Regions from separate parts of the Shewanella sp. SM55 genome, predicted to be linked through region 2. Evidence: predicted binding sites of a transcription regulator. Region 2 holds the regulator's gene; the other holds the start of a gene.
The links. The regulator sigma-54, encoded in region 2, starts transcription at its own class of promoters, with help from an activator protein. The targets are predictions, from matches to a motif close to GTTGGCACGNNNNTNGNNT.
Positions count from the first base shown of each region.

Region 1: the regulator sigma-54 is predicted to act here: its motif matches at 4,834-4,852, upstream of flgF (flagellar basal-body rod protein FlgF).

Region 1 is NZ_JAKKRS010000002.1:151,103-159,185, reverse strand. It holds gene L5L91_RS03905 (chemotaxis protein CheV) at 1-569, shown strand, start outside; gene L5L91_RS03900 (CheR family methyltransferase) at 670-1,509, shown strand; gene flgB (flagellar basal body rod protein FlgB) at 1,653-2,057, shown strand; gene flgC (flagellar basal body rod protein FlgC) at 2,060-2,476, shown strand; gene flgD (flagellar hook assembly protein FlgD) at 2,501-3,271, shown strand; gene flgE (flagellar hook protein FlgE) at 3,354-4,715, shown strand; gene flgF (flagellar basal-body rod protein FlgF) at 4,889-5,632, shown strand; gene flgG (flagellar basal-body rod protein FlgG) at 5,643-6,431, shown strand; gene flgH (flagellar basal body L-ring protein FlgH) at 6,443-7,117, shown strand; gene L5L91_RS03860 (flagellar basal body P-ring protein FlgI) at 7,129-8,083, shown strand, end outside.
Region 2 is NZ_JAKKRS010000015.1:13,459-21,541, reverse strand. It holds gene mlaF (phospholipid ABC transporter ATP-binding protein MlaF) at 1-640, opposite strand, end outside; gene L5L91_RS17205 (KpsF/GutQ family sugar-phosphate isomerase) at 1,284-2,261, shown strand; gene kdsC (3-deoxy-manno-octulosonate-8-phosphatase KdsC) at 2,261-2,812, shown strand; gene lptC (LPS export ABC transporter periplasmic protein LptC) at 2,809-3,369, shown strand; gene lptA (lipopolysaccharide transport periplasmic protein LptA) at 3,356-3,910, shown strand; gene lptB (LPS export ABC transporter ATP-binding protein) at 3,907-4,638, shown strand; gene L5L91_RS17180 (RNA polymerase factor sigma-54) at 4,746-6,224, shown strand; gene hpf (ribosome hibernation promoting factor) at 6,253-6,540, shown strand; gene ptsN (PTS IIA-like nitrogen regulatory protein PtsN) at 6,543-6,986, shown strand; gene rapZ (RNase adapter RapZ) at 6,983-7,837, shown strand; gene L5L91_RS17160 (HPr family phosphocarrier protein) at 7,824-8,083, shown strand, end outside.

The DNA of each region.
Region 1 (8,083 bases), on a different contig from region 2:
AAGCGATTATGCCTCCGCCGCAAGGTGCTGGTCGTTATTCTTATCTGACAGCTGTGACTGAAATTGAAGGTGAATTAGTTGAAATTCTCGATGTGGAAAAAATCTTAGATGAGATTTCACCGGTTAAAACGGCTATCAGTGAAGAAGCCAATGAAAAACTGACCCTCGACAGAACTCAGCATTACCATATTATGGTTATTGATGATTCTGCCGTGGCGCGTAAACAAATTATTCGTTCACTCGAGTCATTGAATTTACAAATTGATACCGCAAAAGATGGTCGTGAAGCATTAGACAAGCTTAAAGAGATCGCCAAAGAGATGGATAATGTGGCCGATGAGATCCCCCTCATTATCTCTGATATTGAGATGCCTGAAATGGATGGCTACACCCTGACCGCTGAAATCCGAGATGATCCTAAGCTTAAGCATATTAAAGTGGTACTGCATACTTCGTTAAGTGGTGTATTCAATCAGGCAATGGTTCAAAAAGTGGGGGCTAATGACTTTATCGCTAAGTTTAATCCCGACGAACTGGCCGCTGCTGTGAATAAGCATTTAAGTTTGTAATTGCTGTCGGTTAGTACCTAGATACGCTTTACGCTATAATCTCGACTTTATAACATGATGGTTTCGCACTGATTTTGGTGCTTGCTATAGGATTTAGGATGTGAATGTGCCAAATAAATCACTCGCTGAGGCTGAATATAATCAATTTAGGTTGTTCTTAGAGCAACACAGCGGCATCGTACTGGGTGAAAATAAGCAATATCTTGTGCGCAGTCGTCTTGCTCCTTTGATGGGCAAATATAACCTGCCATCCTTATCTGATGTGGTTAAGCATTCGATGAAGCCTACTGAGCGTGCGCTCAGAGCTGAAGTGATCGATGCTATGACGACCAATGAAACCCTTTGGTTCCGTGATCGTTATCCATTTGAGTTGTTGAATAATGTCCTACTACCTGAATACAGTCGTCTGGGGCGTCCACTTAAAATTTGGTCTGCGGCTTGCTCGTCAGGCCAAGAGCCGTACTCATTGGCTATGACTATTCTTGAGTATCAACAGAAGAAGCCTGGTGCCTTGGCTGGTAGTGCTTCGATTCAAGCAACGGATCTATCTCCTTCCATGTTGGAACGCTGCAAAAATGCCGAGTACGATAGTTTGGCATTAGCGCGTGGTTTATCTGAAGAACGTAAGCGTCAGTTTTTTGATGCATTACCTTCAGGTAATATGAAGTTAAAGGATAATGTGAAGCGGTTGGTGAACTTTAGAGCGCATAATTTGCTTGAGAGTTATAGTCTGCTTGGCAAGTTCGACATTATCTTTTGCCGCAATGTGCTGATTTATTTTGCACCAGAGGCAAAGGCAAAAATTTTGCGGCAATTCGCTGCCGCTCTCAATCCCAAAGGAATTTTATTTCTCGGTGCATCAGAATCTATCGCTGGTTTAACGGACGAGTTTGATATGGTTCGTTGTAACCCTGGCATTTATTACCAGAAAAAGACTTAACTCAGCCGCTCTAAAGAAAATTACCGACAATTGTCGGTAATTTTTTACCCATCACTTGCTCATCCTTGTTGTTATTCTCAAAATTTTCCTGATGTTGGCACATGAATTGCTTTATTTTCGTGAGAACACGAGGAGGCAATTTTATGGCGATCAATTTTGATAATGCACTGGGTGTGCATCAATACACTCTCGGTATTAGAGCGCAGCGGGCTGAAGTCATTTCAAGCAATATCGCTAACGCAGATACGCCACATTACAAAGCCCGCGATGTTGATTTTTCTGCGGCAATGCAGGCCGCTCGAGGCCAACAGCAGCAGCGAAATAGTCTTGAAATGCAAGAGCCAGATAAGCATTTTGGGCTTGCGGAGTTGACTGGGCAATTTGTTAAGTTCCGTGTGCCAAATCAACCCGATACCGGTGATGGTAATACTGTTGATATCCAACAGGAACAATCGGCATTCATGCAAAATGCACTTGAATATCAAATGTCGCTAGGTTTTTTAGATAGTAAGTTTAGTGGCATGAAGAAAGCGTTGAGAGGGGATTAATCATGAGTTTATTTAGCATATTTGATGTTGCTGGCTCGGGAATGTCTGCTCAATCGGTCAGGCTAAACACCACCGCGAGCAACATAGCTAACGCGGATTCCGTCTCGAGTAGTGTAGATAAGACCTATCGTTCCCGTCATCCCATTTTTGAAGCCGAAATGGCTAAAGCCCAAAGTCAGCAACAAGCTTCTCAAGGCGTTGCAGTAAAAGGCATTGTAGAAAGTGATAAACCACTACTGAAAGAATACTCGCCCGATCATCCTATGGCGGATGCGGACGGCTTTATTTATAAACCGAATGTTAATGTTATGGAAGAAATGGCAGATATGATTTCTGCTTCGCGCTCATATCAAATGAATGTTCAAGTCGCTGAAGCAGCTAAGTCTATGCTGCAACAAACACTTGGGATGGGTAAATAACATGTGTTACTTAGGAGGTAAGCTGTGAGCCTCATTAATCAAATTAACCAAGCGTCGGCGCAGACGGCTCAAAATAAGAGTCAGCCAAATGCCGTTACGACGAATTCATCAACCAGCTCAACGGGTAATCCGTTTCTTGATGGCATACGTTTGCCAAAAGATTCAATAGTACCGGAAGCAAAAAGCCAGCAGTTAACTCAAGATGACTTTTTCTCGTTATTAAGCCAACAGTTATCGATGCAAGATCCCTTTAAGCCCGTCGACAACGACCAAATGATTGCGCAGATGGCATCATTCTCGACGGTTGATGGTATTACTAAGTTGAATAAGGAAATCGTTAATTTAAACGGTGTTATGACATCAAGCCAAGCATTACAGGCATCAGGACTTGTTGGTCGCAAGGTATTGATCCCAACTGATACAGGTAACATTTCAGCTGAAAGCCCAACAATAAAAGGTGTGATTAGCACGCCAGCTAAAATTCCTGAAGTTACTGTACGTGTTGAGGATGAGAAAGGCCAAGTTGTGACCACCTTTAAAGTTGATGGCAGTAAGGGGGGCAATGTCGATGTTAACTGGGATGGCCTCGATAAAGATGGAAAACCTGTAACCGCAGGTAACTATACGATCAAGGCGAGTGGTTTAGTGGATGGGAAATCCCAAGAATTGCCAGTCTCGACCTATGCTCATGTGACCAGCGTTTCTCTCGGTACGGCCAGTACTGGCGCGATTCTTAACTTGAGAGGCGGTATGGGCATCAAGTTAACCGATGTGTTAGCTGTGTCTGAAACCTAAGCTTGTATAAAAGAATTTTTGCAGCATCCGAATTGGGCGTAAATCGCTCATAAATGAATTGAGTCAAGTGTAGAGGTGAATTATGTCGTTTAACATTGCATTGAGTGGCATTTCTGCTGCGCAGAAAGATTTAAACACTACGGCGAATAACATTGCTAATGCGAACACCATTGGCTTTAAAGAGTCACGTGCTGAATTTGCGGATGTTTACGCTAATTCTATTTTTTCAAATGCTAAAACTGCTGTCGGTGGTGGTGTTGCGACGAGCCAAGTGGCACAGCAATTCCATCAAGGTAGCTTACAGTTGACGAATAACTCCCTTGATATGGCGATTAAAGGGGGTGGCTTTTTCGTTACTGCTTCTGAACTGGGTACATTAGACCACTCGTTTACCCGTGCTGGAGCATTTAAGGTAGATAAAAATAATTACATGGTTGATTCTGCTGGTAATTATTTGCAAACTTTCCCAGTGGATAAAGATGGGAACTCAACATCAGTGAGTTTAACGACGGCTAAGCCGGTACAAATACCAGACACTGCGGGTAGCCCTGTAAAGACTGAGAATGTTACTTTACAAATGAACTTAAATGCTAAGGAAAGTGCACTCGACCCCGCGGCATTCGATCCTCTAGATGCAAAAACCTACAATAACGTTACATCAATGACAATTTATGACTCACTCGGTGAGCCACATATTATGACCACTTATTTTGTTAAGCCCAAAGATGGTTCGTACAATGGTGAGAACAATTGGGTGGCTTACTATGCTGTTGATGGAAAGCAAGTCGATTTAGCCGGTCCTGCTGGTACTTATCAAACAGATACCACCGGCGATGGTACGCCTGATGCAACGGGCACAGCTCAAACTGCTGGTGGTTGGAAAGGCTCTGTACTCAAGTTCAATTCTGTTGGTGTCTACACTGGTAGTGATCCTGCTATAGTCAAGACTGAGGCTTTGGGCGTCAGTGGTGCGGGTGTTTTAGGGCCAGGTGCCGATGGTACTCAAGAGTTGACTGTGAAGTTTAATGCCCCAACGCAATATGCTGCTCCTTTTGGTGCAACTGAGTTGACGCAAGATGGTACGACTGTAGGTCGCTTAACTAACGTTGAAATCGGCGAAGATGGTTTAGTGACCGCGAGTTATTCTAATGGTTCAACCGTGCCTTTAGCACGGGTTGCTTTAGTTCGTTTTGCTAACGAACAAGGTTTAACGCAAGTGGGTAATACGTCGTGGAAAGCCAGTTTAGCTTCAGGTCCAGCGTTAGCGGGTGAGGCAAATAGTGGAACTTTTGGTAGCATCAGTTCATCGGCGTTAGAGCAATCGAACATCGATTTAACTACTGAACTGGTCGATTTAATTTCGGCGCAACGTAACTTCCAAGCGAACTCTCGTACGCTTGAAGTGAATAACACGCTGCAACAAACCGTATTACAAATCCGCTAATCATTACTTTATTTAACTAAGTGTTGCCGCCAGTGGCAACACTTAGCCTTTATCCTGCCGTCAAATCACTTCATTTTCATATTTTTCAATTCTATCAGTAAATTAAACGTTATTTTTTGTTGGCATGATGCTTGCTTTGATATTGTCATGTAGAAAATTTGACGGAGCAGTCTGTGGACAAATTCCTTTATGTCGCCATGAGTGGCGCTAAGCAAAATATGAATGAGCTGGCACTCCGTGCGAACAACTTAGCCAATGCTAATACCGATGGTTTTAAATCAGATATGGCGCAGGCCAGATCGATGCAAGCCTTCGGTGAAGGGTTGCCTTCAAGGGTGTTTGCGATGACAGAATCTCCGTCAGCTAATTTTCGCTCTGGTCCGATAAAAACCACTGGACGGGATCTCGATGTTGCCATTAAAGGCGATGGCTGGTTTGCCGTTCAGGCGAAAGATGGCAGTGAAGCTTATACCCGTTCAGGTAGTCTCAGTTTCGATGCGACGGGCATGTTGTATAACGACAGAGGCAATCCCGTGATGGGGGACGCTGGCCCGATAGTGCTGCCATTACCTATTGATAAAGTGTCAATTTCACAGGATGGCATAGTGTCTGTTCGCCCTCAGGGGGCGACTGCTGAAGTGATAGAAGAAGTGGCTAGATTGAAGTTAGTTAATCCCGGCAATGCGCAGATGATGCGTGGTGAAGATGGATTATTTCGACAAATGTCAGGCGAACCAGCACCAGCTGACCCTTTCGTCGCAGTTGAAAGTGGTGCCGTAGAGGGCAGTAACGTTAACCCTGTTGATGAAATGGTGTCTTTGATTGATCTTCAGCGCCAGTTTGAATTGCAAGTCAAGATGATGAAAACCGCGGAAGAGAATGATCGCGCTTCATCTTCATTAATGCGTATTAGTTAGGAGATAGATTATGCATCCGGCGTTATGGATTAGTAAAACTGGCTTAGACGCACAGCAAACTGATATTTCAGTGATTTCAAACAACGTAGCGAACGCTAGCACTGTGGGCTACAAAAAAAGCCGCGCAGTATTTGAAGATTTACTCTATCAAACAGTTAACCAAGCGGGTGGTGTTAGTGCATCTAACACTAAGCTACCCAACGGATTAAACATAGGTGCGGGTACGAAAGTCGTCGCCACTCAAAAAATGTTTACTCAGGGTAACATGCTGACGACGGATAACTCACTGGATCTCATGATTGAAGGTCCTGGATTTTTTGAAATCCAGCTCCCTGATGGAACCACTGCTTATACTCGAAATGGTCAGTTTACCTTAGACGATACAGGGCAGATTGTGACGCCAGGTTCTGGCTATTTGCTACAACCCGCGATCACTATTCCTGATAATGCGACCAGTATTACCGTTTCCGCGGAGGGTGAAGTTTCAGTAAAAACGCCGGGTACCGCAGAGAACCAAGTCGTGGGTCAGTTGACTATGACGGATTTTATTAATCCATCGGGTTTAGATCCTATGGGACAAAACTTATATACGGAAACTGGTGCCAGTGGTACGCCCATTCAAGGTACCGCTTCGTTAGATGGCATGGGAGCGATTCGTCAAGGCGCCTTAGAAACCTCTAACGTTAACGTGACCGAGGAACTGGTGAACCTTATCGAAAGTCAGCGCATTTACGAGATGAACTCTAAAGTGATTTCAGCGGTAGATCAGATGCTGTCTTATGTGACTCAGAATTTATAGAGGCAAACATCATGGCTAGATATCTTGTGTTGGCCGTCGCGTTATTGCTTGCAGCTTGTAGCTCGACGCAAAAGAAACCCCTTGCGGATGATCCCTTTTACGCGCCGGTATACCCAGAGGCACCGCCGACAAAAATTGCCGCAACTGGCTCTATTTATCAAGACAGCCAAGCATCTAGCTTGTATTCGGATATACGCGCCCATAAAGTCGGTGACATTATCACTATCGTATTGAAGGAATCGACTCAAGCTAAGAAGAGTGCAGGCAATCAGATCAAAAAAGGTTCAGACATGAGCTTAGATCCCATCTTTGCTGGTGGTAGTAATGTGTCCATCGGCGGAGTGCCAATTGATTTGCGTTACAAAGATAGCATGAACACTAAGCGTGAATCGGATGCGGATCAGAGCAATAGTCTAGATGGCAGCATCTCGGCAAACGTGATGCAAGTGCTAAACAACGGCAGCTTAGTGATCCGTGGTGAAAAATGGATTTCAATCAATAATGGTGATGAGTTTATTCGTGTCACTGGTCTCGTTCGCTCGCAGGACATTAAACCCGATAACACTGTCGATTCAACGCGAATGGCTAATGCCCGTATCCAATACAGTGGCACAGGCACTTTCGCAGATGCTCAAAAAGTGGGCTGGTTAAGCCAGTTCTTTATGAGCGACTGGTGGCCCTTCTAAGGAGTCGTATCATGAAATATAAACTGGTGTTAGCCGTTGCCATGCTAGTGTTTTCTCTATCTAGTCAGGCTGAACGAATTAAAGATATTGCCAATGTGCAAGGTGTGCGTAGTAACCAGTTGATTGGTTATGGCTTAGTGGTCGGTTTGCCGGGAACTGGGGAAAAAACCAGTTATACCGAGCAGACCTTTATGACTATGCTTAAAAACTTTGGGATTAATCTTCCGGACAACGTCAAACCGAAAATTAAAAACGTTGCAGTGGTAGCCGTACACGCGGATATGCCCGCCTTTATCAAACCTGGTCAAGATCTTGACGTGACGGTATCTAGCTTAGGCGAAGCCAAAAGCTTACGCGGTGGCACCTTATTACAGACCTTTTTGAAAGGGGTCGACGGTAATGTGTATGCCATAGCCCAAGGTAGTTTAGTGGTGAGTGGTTTTAGTGCCGATGGTTTAGATGGTTCAAAGGTGATTCAAAATACGCCAACTGTAGGTCGTATACCGAATGGCGCGATTGTTGAGCGTAGTGTAGCAACCCCATTTTCAACTGGCGATTATTTGACGTTTAACCTACGTCGTTCGGATTTCTCTACTGCGCAGCGCATGGCCGATGCGATCAATGATCTATTAGGTCCAGATATGGCGCGTCCTTTAGATGCGACGTCTGTTCAGGTAACGGCTCCACGTGATGTATCACAACGAGTCTCCTTTTTAGCAACGCTTGAAAACCTTGATGTTGTTCCCGCAGAGGAATCTGCCAAAGTGATCGTTAATTCACGTACTGGAACCATAGTGGTTGGGCAAAACGTACGCTTACTCCCTGCGGCGATTACCCATGGCGGCATGACTGTCACGATTGCGGAGGCGACACAGGTTTCGCAGCCTAACGCGTTGGCAAATGGTCAAACAACCGTCACGAGTAATAGTACGATCACAGCGACAGAAAGTGACCGTCGTATGTTTA
Region 2 (8,083 bases):
AATCGGCAATGCCAAGCACTTCATCCACATCGTGGGACACCACAATTGAAGTCAGATTCAGCGCATCGGATAACTCACGAATAAGCTTTACTAACACGCCCATCGATATTGGGTCTTGCCCTGCAAAAGGCTCATCGTACATCACCATTTCAGGTTCAAGCGCTATGGCTCTAGCTAATGCGGCGCGGCGTTGCATACCACCGGACAATTCGCTTGGCATCATCTGAGCGGCACCACGTAAACCAACGGCTTCAAGCTTCATCAACACGATAGTGCGAATAATGTCTTCAGGCAGTCCAGAATGTTCACGCAGCGCAAACGCCACGTTATCGAACACATTAATGTCGGTAAACAGCGCGCCACTTTGAAACAGCATGCTCATCCGCTTACGCAGACTAAATAATTCATTACGACTCACGCCATGGATATCGTGACCGTCGAATAACACTTGTCCATGGTCAGGCGTTAATTGGCCGCCAATCAATTTCAACAGGGTCGTTTTGCCTATGCCGCTCGGCCCCATGATCGCCGTCACCTTGCCCCTTGGAATGGACAGGCTAATATCTTCATATATCACACGCTGACCGCGGCTAAACCCCAAATTACGGATCTCAACCAACGGCGTTTGTTCTTGAGTCATGCTTGATTCCGACATTTGCAAATGAGGTGATCCTAGTCTTCCGAGACTGACCAATCGAAGAGCCGCAAATTGTACGTAATTGCGCTTTAACCTACAACCGAATCGACACTATCGCCCTGCGATACTTTCAATTTGCCTCATTTACAGCGAAAATGCGCCCTAAGTTTTCACTCTGCACAGGTAAAATGTTACTTAATGTTTTCAACCTAGTTGCAGAATTGGCAGTATTGGCTAATTCGTTCGCACTTAGCTCACTCTTCGCCCACGTTTATCGGGGAGAGTCGATACGCAATTGCGCAATAGAGGCATCCCATAGGGTAATACCCGCTGCGATATGGGATAAATCCATTGAAATAAACGACAAAGACGATGATATTGCTCAAGGCCTTCTGCCGCTAAACACGTTATTGTGCATGAATAGCTAACGCAGCTGAACTTGACGAGTCGGATCAATCGCTCTAGCCTTCCGCAATTGTTTTGCTGTTTTCGGTAATTAACCACAGCAAGACATAAGCTAAATTGTCTGAAAACAAACTAATACTTGGCAGAAAGCCTATTACATATCATCTTTATCGCGTACCAAATTGTGCTATTCCAATCCCATCAATGGGGCGACAAAGACAATGCAAAAAGAGAGATAGACATGGTAGACAAATCACAACTGCGCCAATGGGGTTGTAAAGTTATCGACATTGAAAAGTCAGCCCTAGACAATCTTTATCAATATGTTGATTCGGCTGAATTTGCAGAGGCTTGCGAGTTGATCCTCAACTGCACAGGCAAAGTGATTGTCATGGGAATGGGCAAATCGGGCCATATCGGCAATAAGATTTCTGCCACCCTCGCCAGCACAGGAACGCCCGCATTTTTTGTGCATCCGGGGGAAGCCAGCCACGGCGATCTGGGTGTATTGGCCGATAACGATGTGATTTTAGCGATTTCAAATTCTGGTGAGTCGAGTGAAATCCTCACCTTAATGCCAGTCATCCAACGTATGGGCGTGCCTGTTATTGCGGTAACGGGTAAACCCGAATCGAATATGGCGCGATTATCTAAAGTGCATTTATGTATTGAAGTCCCAGAAGAGGCTTGCCCACTTGGACTTGCCCCAACCTCAAGTACCACAGCAACCTTAGTGATGGGCGATGCCATCGCCATTGCGCTACTACAAGCTAAAGGCTTTACCCGTGATGATTTTGCTATGTCCCATCCTGGCGGTGCATTAGGACGTAAGTTGCTGTTAAAAGTCTGCGATGTCATGCATAGCGGTGATGACTTACCGCTCGTCAACCACGATATTTGCATCACAGAAGCTCTGTACGAAATCTCCAAGAAAGGCTTAGGCATGACGGCGATTATCGATGATCAGCGCAAGCTGGTTGGTATCTTCACCGACGGTGATTTACGCCGCGTTATTGATGCCGAAGTGAATTTACGCACGACGCCCATTGCCGATGTGATGACCCGTAACTGCGTCACGATCACAGATAATGTGTTGGCCGCCCAAGCACTGCAAGTGATGGACTCAAAAAATATCAACGGATTAATTGTTATCGATAAAGATCGCCATCCTATTGGCGCTCTTAACATGCTCGATATGGTAAAAGCAGGAGTCATTTAATGCCACAGCAAGGATTTTACGGCCCAATCAGTGATGATGTGTGGCAACGCGCGCAAAAGATTAAACTGTTAATCTGTGACGTCGATGGGGTGTTTTCCGACGGCCGTATTTACTTGAGCAATAGCGGCGAAGAGCTCAAAGCCTTCCATACTCGCGACGGCTATGGCGTGCGATCACTACTCACCAGCGGTTTCAACCTCGCCGTGATCACAGGACGTCAATCTAAAATCGTTGAAAACCGTATGACAGCCCTTGGTGTTACCCATATTTACCAAGGCGTAGACAATAAGTTCGAGCCCTATGAAGCATTGCTCGCACTTTATGGTGTCACCCCAGAAGAAGTGGCTTATATCGGTGATGATATTGTCGATCTCCCCGTGATGAATGTCGTCGGTTTAGCGGTCAGTGTTGCTGACGGCCACCCCTATGTACGCCAACACGCCCATTTTGTGACTACGCTCAATGGTGGCCACGGTGCACTGCGTGAACTCACAGATCTGTTACTCCTAAGTCAAAATAAATTCACTTCGGCCCATGGAATGAGTATATGAGTCGTGTGACACTCGCGATTATCGCTTTTTTTGGAACCGCACTAGCGCTTTACTGGCAGGTCCAGAACAAACACAGCGGTGATTCCGATAACAGAGTAAAAGATCAAAATACCCCAGATTTCATCGTTGAAGATCTGCGCAGTGTTGAGTTCAATGAGCAAGGACTAGTGAATAGCCGTGTGACGGCGAAACACATGGAACATTATGATTCAACGAATCAAACTTTCTTTACTCAACCTGTTTATCTTGTTTATCCAGACCAAGGTAAAGCACAATGGCAGCTCAGGGCAGATCAGGGCAAGCTAAACAAGGAAACTGGCAAGGTTGTATTAGAAAATAATGTTATTATCGATGCCATTAGCCCAGAAGAACCGATTCAGACCTTGTCCACCAGTTATCTGGAACTCGATCTCAACACTATGATAATGACCTCTGACCGTACCATTTACGTCACAGGGAAAGATTTTAATATTCAAGGCCAAGGCCTTTATGCCGACCTCAACGCGCAAGAAGTGCAATTGACCAGTCAGGTAGTAGGAACATATGAAGCAAAATAACATATTACTTGCCAGCCTAATGCTAATTATGAGCATGAGTGCTTTCGCGAAAGTGGGCGACTTAAAGCAAGAAGTCAAAATTAAAGCTGTGAGCCAAACTGCGGATATCAAAAACAACCAGATCATCTTCTTTGGTCCGGTGGAAGTTACCCAAGGCTCAATAAAAATCCAAGCAAATGAACTGCGTGCATTTTCCGCTGAAGGTGAAAATAGCAAAACTTTAGTCGCCACAGGCAACCCTGCTACGTATAGCCAGATATTAGACGATGGCCGTCCTGCATCGGCGAGCGCGAAAGAAATTCGTTACGATATGGCAAGCCGCACCTTAACTCTGAAAGGTATGGCGTCATTAGATCAAGCGGGTAGCCAAGTTACAGGCAATTTAATCCGCTATAACATGATTCAACAGAAATTGATGGCCGAGAGTACTGGCAGTGGTGACGATCGCGTGATCACTATTATTCAGCCAGAAAACTATCAAGATGATGCTAAATCAGATGCTCCAGCGGATAAACCTGTAAAAAAGCAGGACTCTAAATGACCCAAATCACCTTAAGAGCACAAAATCTGGCAAAAAGTTACAAGAGTCGCCAAGTGGTTAAAGACGTCAGTCTGACGGTAAAAACCGGTCAAGTCGTTGGCCTACTCGGTCCAAACGGTGCCGGTAAAACCACGACCTTTTACATGGTTGTCGGGCTAGTGAAGAGCGATAAGGGGCATATCTTTATCGACGATGATGATTTAACCGCAGATCCTATGCATCTGCGTGCCCGCAAAGGCATAGGTTACTTACCGCAGGAAGCCAGTATCTTTCGTAAGCTAACTGTTCATGACAACATCATGGCCGTACTGCAAACTCGTAAAGAACTTAAAAACGAAGAACGAGAAGAAGAACTAGAACATCTGCTCGAAGAGTTTCATATCACCCACATCCGTGACAGCCAAGGCATGTCATTGTCGGGTGGCGAACGTCGTCGCGTCGAAATTGCGCGGGCTTTAGCCGCTAATCCTAAGTTCATTTTGCTCGATGAACCGTTTGCCGGCGTCGATCCTATTTCGGTTATCGACATCAAGAAGATTATCGAACAACTCAAAAGTCGCGGCCTTGGCGTACTGATCACAGACCATAATGTCCGCGAGACATTAGATGTATGTGAACATGCTTATATTGTGAGTCACGGAAACCTGATTGCCGAAGGAACTCCAGCAGAGATCTTAGACAATCAGCAAGTTAGGGCTGTGTACTTAGGTGAACAATTCAGGCTATAGTTAATCGAGCGAAGCCAATGGAGGCAATTTATACCGCCATTGGGCTTCACTCAAAATGATAATAAGCGACCTCATCCAACAATAATAACGTAGGGATCAGCGGTAACATGAAAGCGTCACTCCAGCTCAAACTGGGTCAACAGTTAACCATGACGCCACAACTACAACAGGCTATACGTCTGTTGCAACTGTCGTCATTAGAACTGCAGCAAGAGATCCAGCAAGCATTAGATTCTAATCCCCTTCTCGAGCTGGAAGAGGATCAATTCGACGCCACTAAAACCCCTGTAAACCAAACGCTATCCGATACGGATTTCAGTGAATCTAGCACTCTGCCACCAGAAAAAGACAGCTCCACCATAGATACGGCAGAGTCGCTAACCAAAGAATCCATGCCCGATGAGCTCCCCATGGACACCACATGGGATGAAGTGTTTACCGCCTCCCCAAACTCAGGCCCCGGCGGCAGTCGTGAAGACGATATGCCCTTCCAAGGCGAGACCAGTGAAGGTTTGTACGAACACTTAGAATGGCAAAAAAACCTCACGCCGTTTTCTGAAACCGATTTAGCCATTGCCACCGCCATTATTGATGCCATCGACGATCAGGGCTATCTCACCCAAAGCACTGAAGAAATTCTCGAAGCCATGGGCAATCCTGAAGTTGAGCTTGACGAAGTCGAAGCCGTACTCAAGCGTATTCAGCATTTTGATCCCATAGGCGTTGCCGCCCGCGATTTAAGTGAATGCCTGCTGATCCAACTGTCGCATTTCGCCGCTGATACTCCCAACCTAGAAAACGCCCGTATGCTGATCAAAGATCATTTAGATCTGATCGCCGCCCGTGATTTTAGGTTATTGATGCGTAAGACTAAATTAAAAGAAGATGAATTAAGGGATGGTATAGCACTTATCCAAACCCTCAATCCTCGCCCAGGTTTGTTGATCACGCCCAATAATGACGAATACGTTATCCCAGATGTGTCTGTGTCGAAGAAAAATGGCCGCTGGGTCGTTGAGCTTAATCCTGACTGCATGCCAAAAATCAATGTAAATCAACATTATGCTTCTATGGCACGCAGTACCAAAAACCAAGCCGATAGCCAATTTATTCGCGGCCATCTGCAAGAGGCTAAATGGTTTATTAAGAGCTTAGAAAGCCGTAACGATACTTTGCTTAAAGTTGCTAATTGCATAGTGCAATATCAGCAAGGTTTCTTTGAGTATGGTGAAGAAGCCATGAAGCCTATGGTGCTTAACGATATTGCCGAAGCGGTAGAAATGCATGAGTCCACCATCTCACGGGTCACAACTCAAAAATACATGCATACCCCTAAGGGACTTTTTGAACTAAAATACTTCTTCTCTAGCCACGTCGGTACTGACGATGGTGGTGAGTGCTCATCCACAGCAATCAGAGCCTTTATAAAGAAACTGGTGGCAGCGGAAAACCAGAAAAAACCATTAAGCGATAGTAAGATGGCACAACTTCTGGCAGAACAAGGGATCAACGTAGCCCGCAGAACCATTGCGAAGTACCGAGAGGCTATGCTTATTCCACCTTCTAATCAGCGTAAAAGTTTATAACCTACAGTGGATATCGGAGGACGTTTCTATGCAAATAAACCTAAGTGGACACCATGTCGAAATTACCGAATCGTTACGTGCATATGTAGAAGAAAAGTTTTCAAAACTTGAACGCCATTTCGAACAGATCAATAATGTGCACGTTGTGCTCAATGTTGAGAAAATGCAACAGATTGCCGAAGCGAGAATAAACCTCATAGGTGGTGAAGTTTTTGCTACTTCAGAGCATGCTGACATGTATGCCGCTATAGACGCCCTGATTGACAAGCTTGACCGTCAGGTTATTAAACACAAAGAGAAGTTAACAAAACACTAATAATGGAACTTTGTACCATACTGCGGCCGGAGTGCACTACCTGCGCCACTCCGGGCAGCAAGAAAAAGGTACTGGAACTCATCAGCGACTTAGTCGCTGCCCAGTACCCGACCCTCTCATCTCAAGAGATATTCGAAAGCCTAGTGGCGCGCGAAAAGATGGGAAGCACAGGTATAGGTAACGGCATCGCCATTCCACATGGTCGACTAGCCGATATAGATCAGCCCATTGCCATACTAATTAAGTGTGAAGAGCCGATAGCATTTGATGCTATCGATAAGCAACCTGTTGATATTTTATTTGCACTACTGGTGCCTGCAGACCAATGTCAGCAGCACTTAAGTACCTTGTCTTGCATGGCCGAAAAGCTGAGCGACAAGCAAATATTAAAGCAATTACGCAAGACGCATGATGAAACGGAACTCTATCAGGTAATCACTGGATGAAACTGGTCATAGTGTCGGGCCGCTCAGGCTCAGGCAAATCTGTCGCCCTTAGGGTACTCGAAGATCTCGGCTATTATTGTGTCGATAACCTTCCCTTGCCATTGATTGGCAGTTTGCTTGAGCAACTCAAAGGCAGTAACGATCTCGTCGCCATCAGTGTCGACGTGCGTAACATGCCTGAGCAGGATAAGGTCTTAGTAAAACAACTCGCTAGCCTACCTCCAGATACTGAGTTAACGAGCTTCTTCCTTAACTCCAGCGATAAAATTCTGCTCAAGCGTTACAGCGAAACCCGCCGTTTGCATCCTTTGTCGAAGAGCCGAGTCTCTTTGCAAGAAGCGATAAAGCTGGAGGGGAAACTGCTCGAGCCTATGTCAAAACTGGTCGATCACTACATAGATACGTCGAATTTGAATATCTATGATTTAAGCGACCAAGTCAGACAAATTCTCCTTGGTAGTGTCGATAAAGAACTCGTGATCAACTTCGAGTCCTTTGGCTTTAAGCACGGAATGCCCACCGAAGCCGACTTTATGTTCGATGTGCGCTTCCTGCCCAATCCCCACTGGGAGTTGGCGCTGCGGCCATTGACTGGCTTAGATGAACCCGTAGCTGAGTTCTTAAATCGTCAACCACTGGTTAATAAGTTCATCTGGCAAATCGAAAATTTACTGGAGACTTGGCTGCCGCACCTCGAGCGTAACAATCGCAGTTATTTAACGGTAGCCATTGGCTGCACAGGTGGACAGCACAGATCGGTTTACGTCGCAGAGCAATTGGCCAAACGCTTTAGTAACGGTAAACATAAAGTTTATGCCCGTCATCGAGAGCTCAATAATGCCAAAACTTGAACGTCAGATAACCATCTGTAATAAGCTCGGTTTACATGCCCGTGCCGCCACTAAGTTGGTGGTACTGGCTTCCGAGTTTGATGCGACCATCACCTTAATCCAAGGCGATAAACAAGCATCGGCCGCCAGTGTACTTGGCTTACTGATGCTTGAAACTGGCATGGGTAAGACCATCAAGCTTATCGCCGAAGGCCCAGATGCAGAGCCGGCTCTCGATGCCATTTGTGCCTTAATCGACGCTAAGTT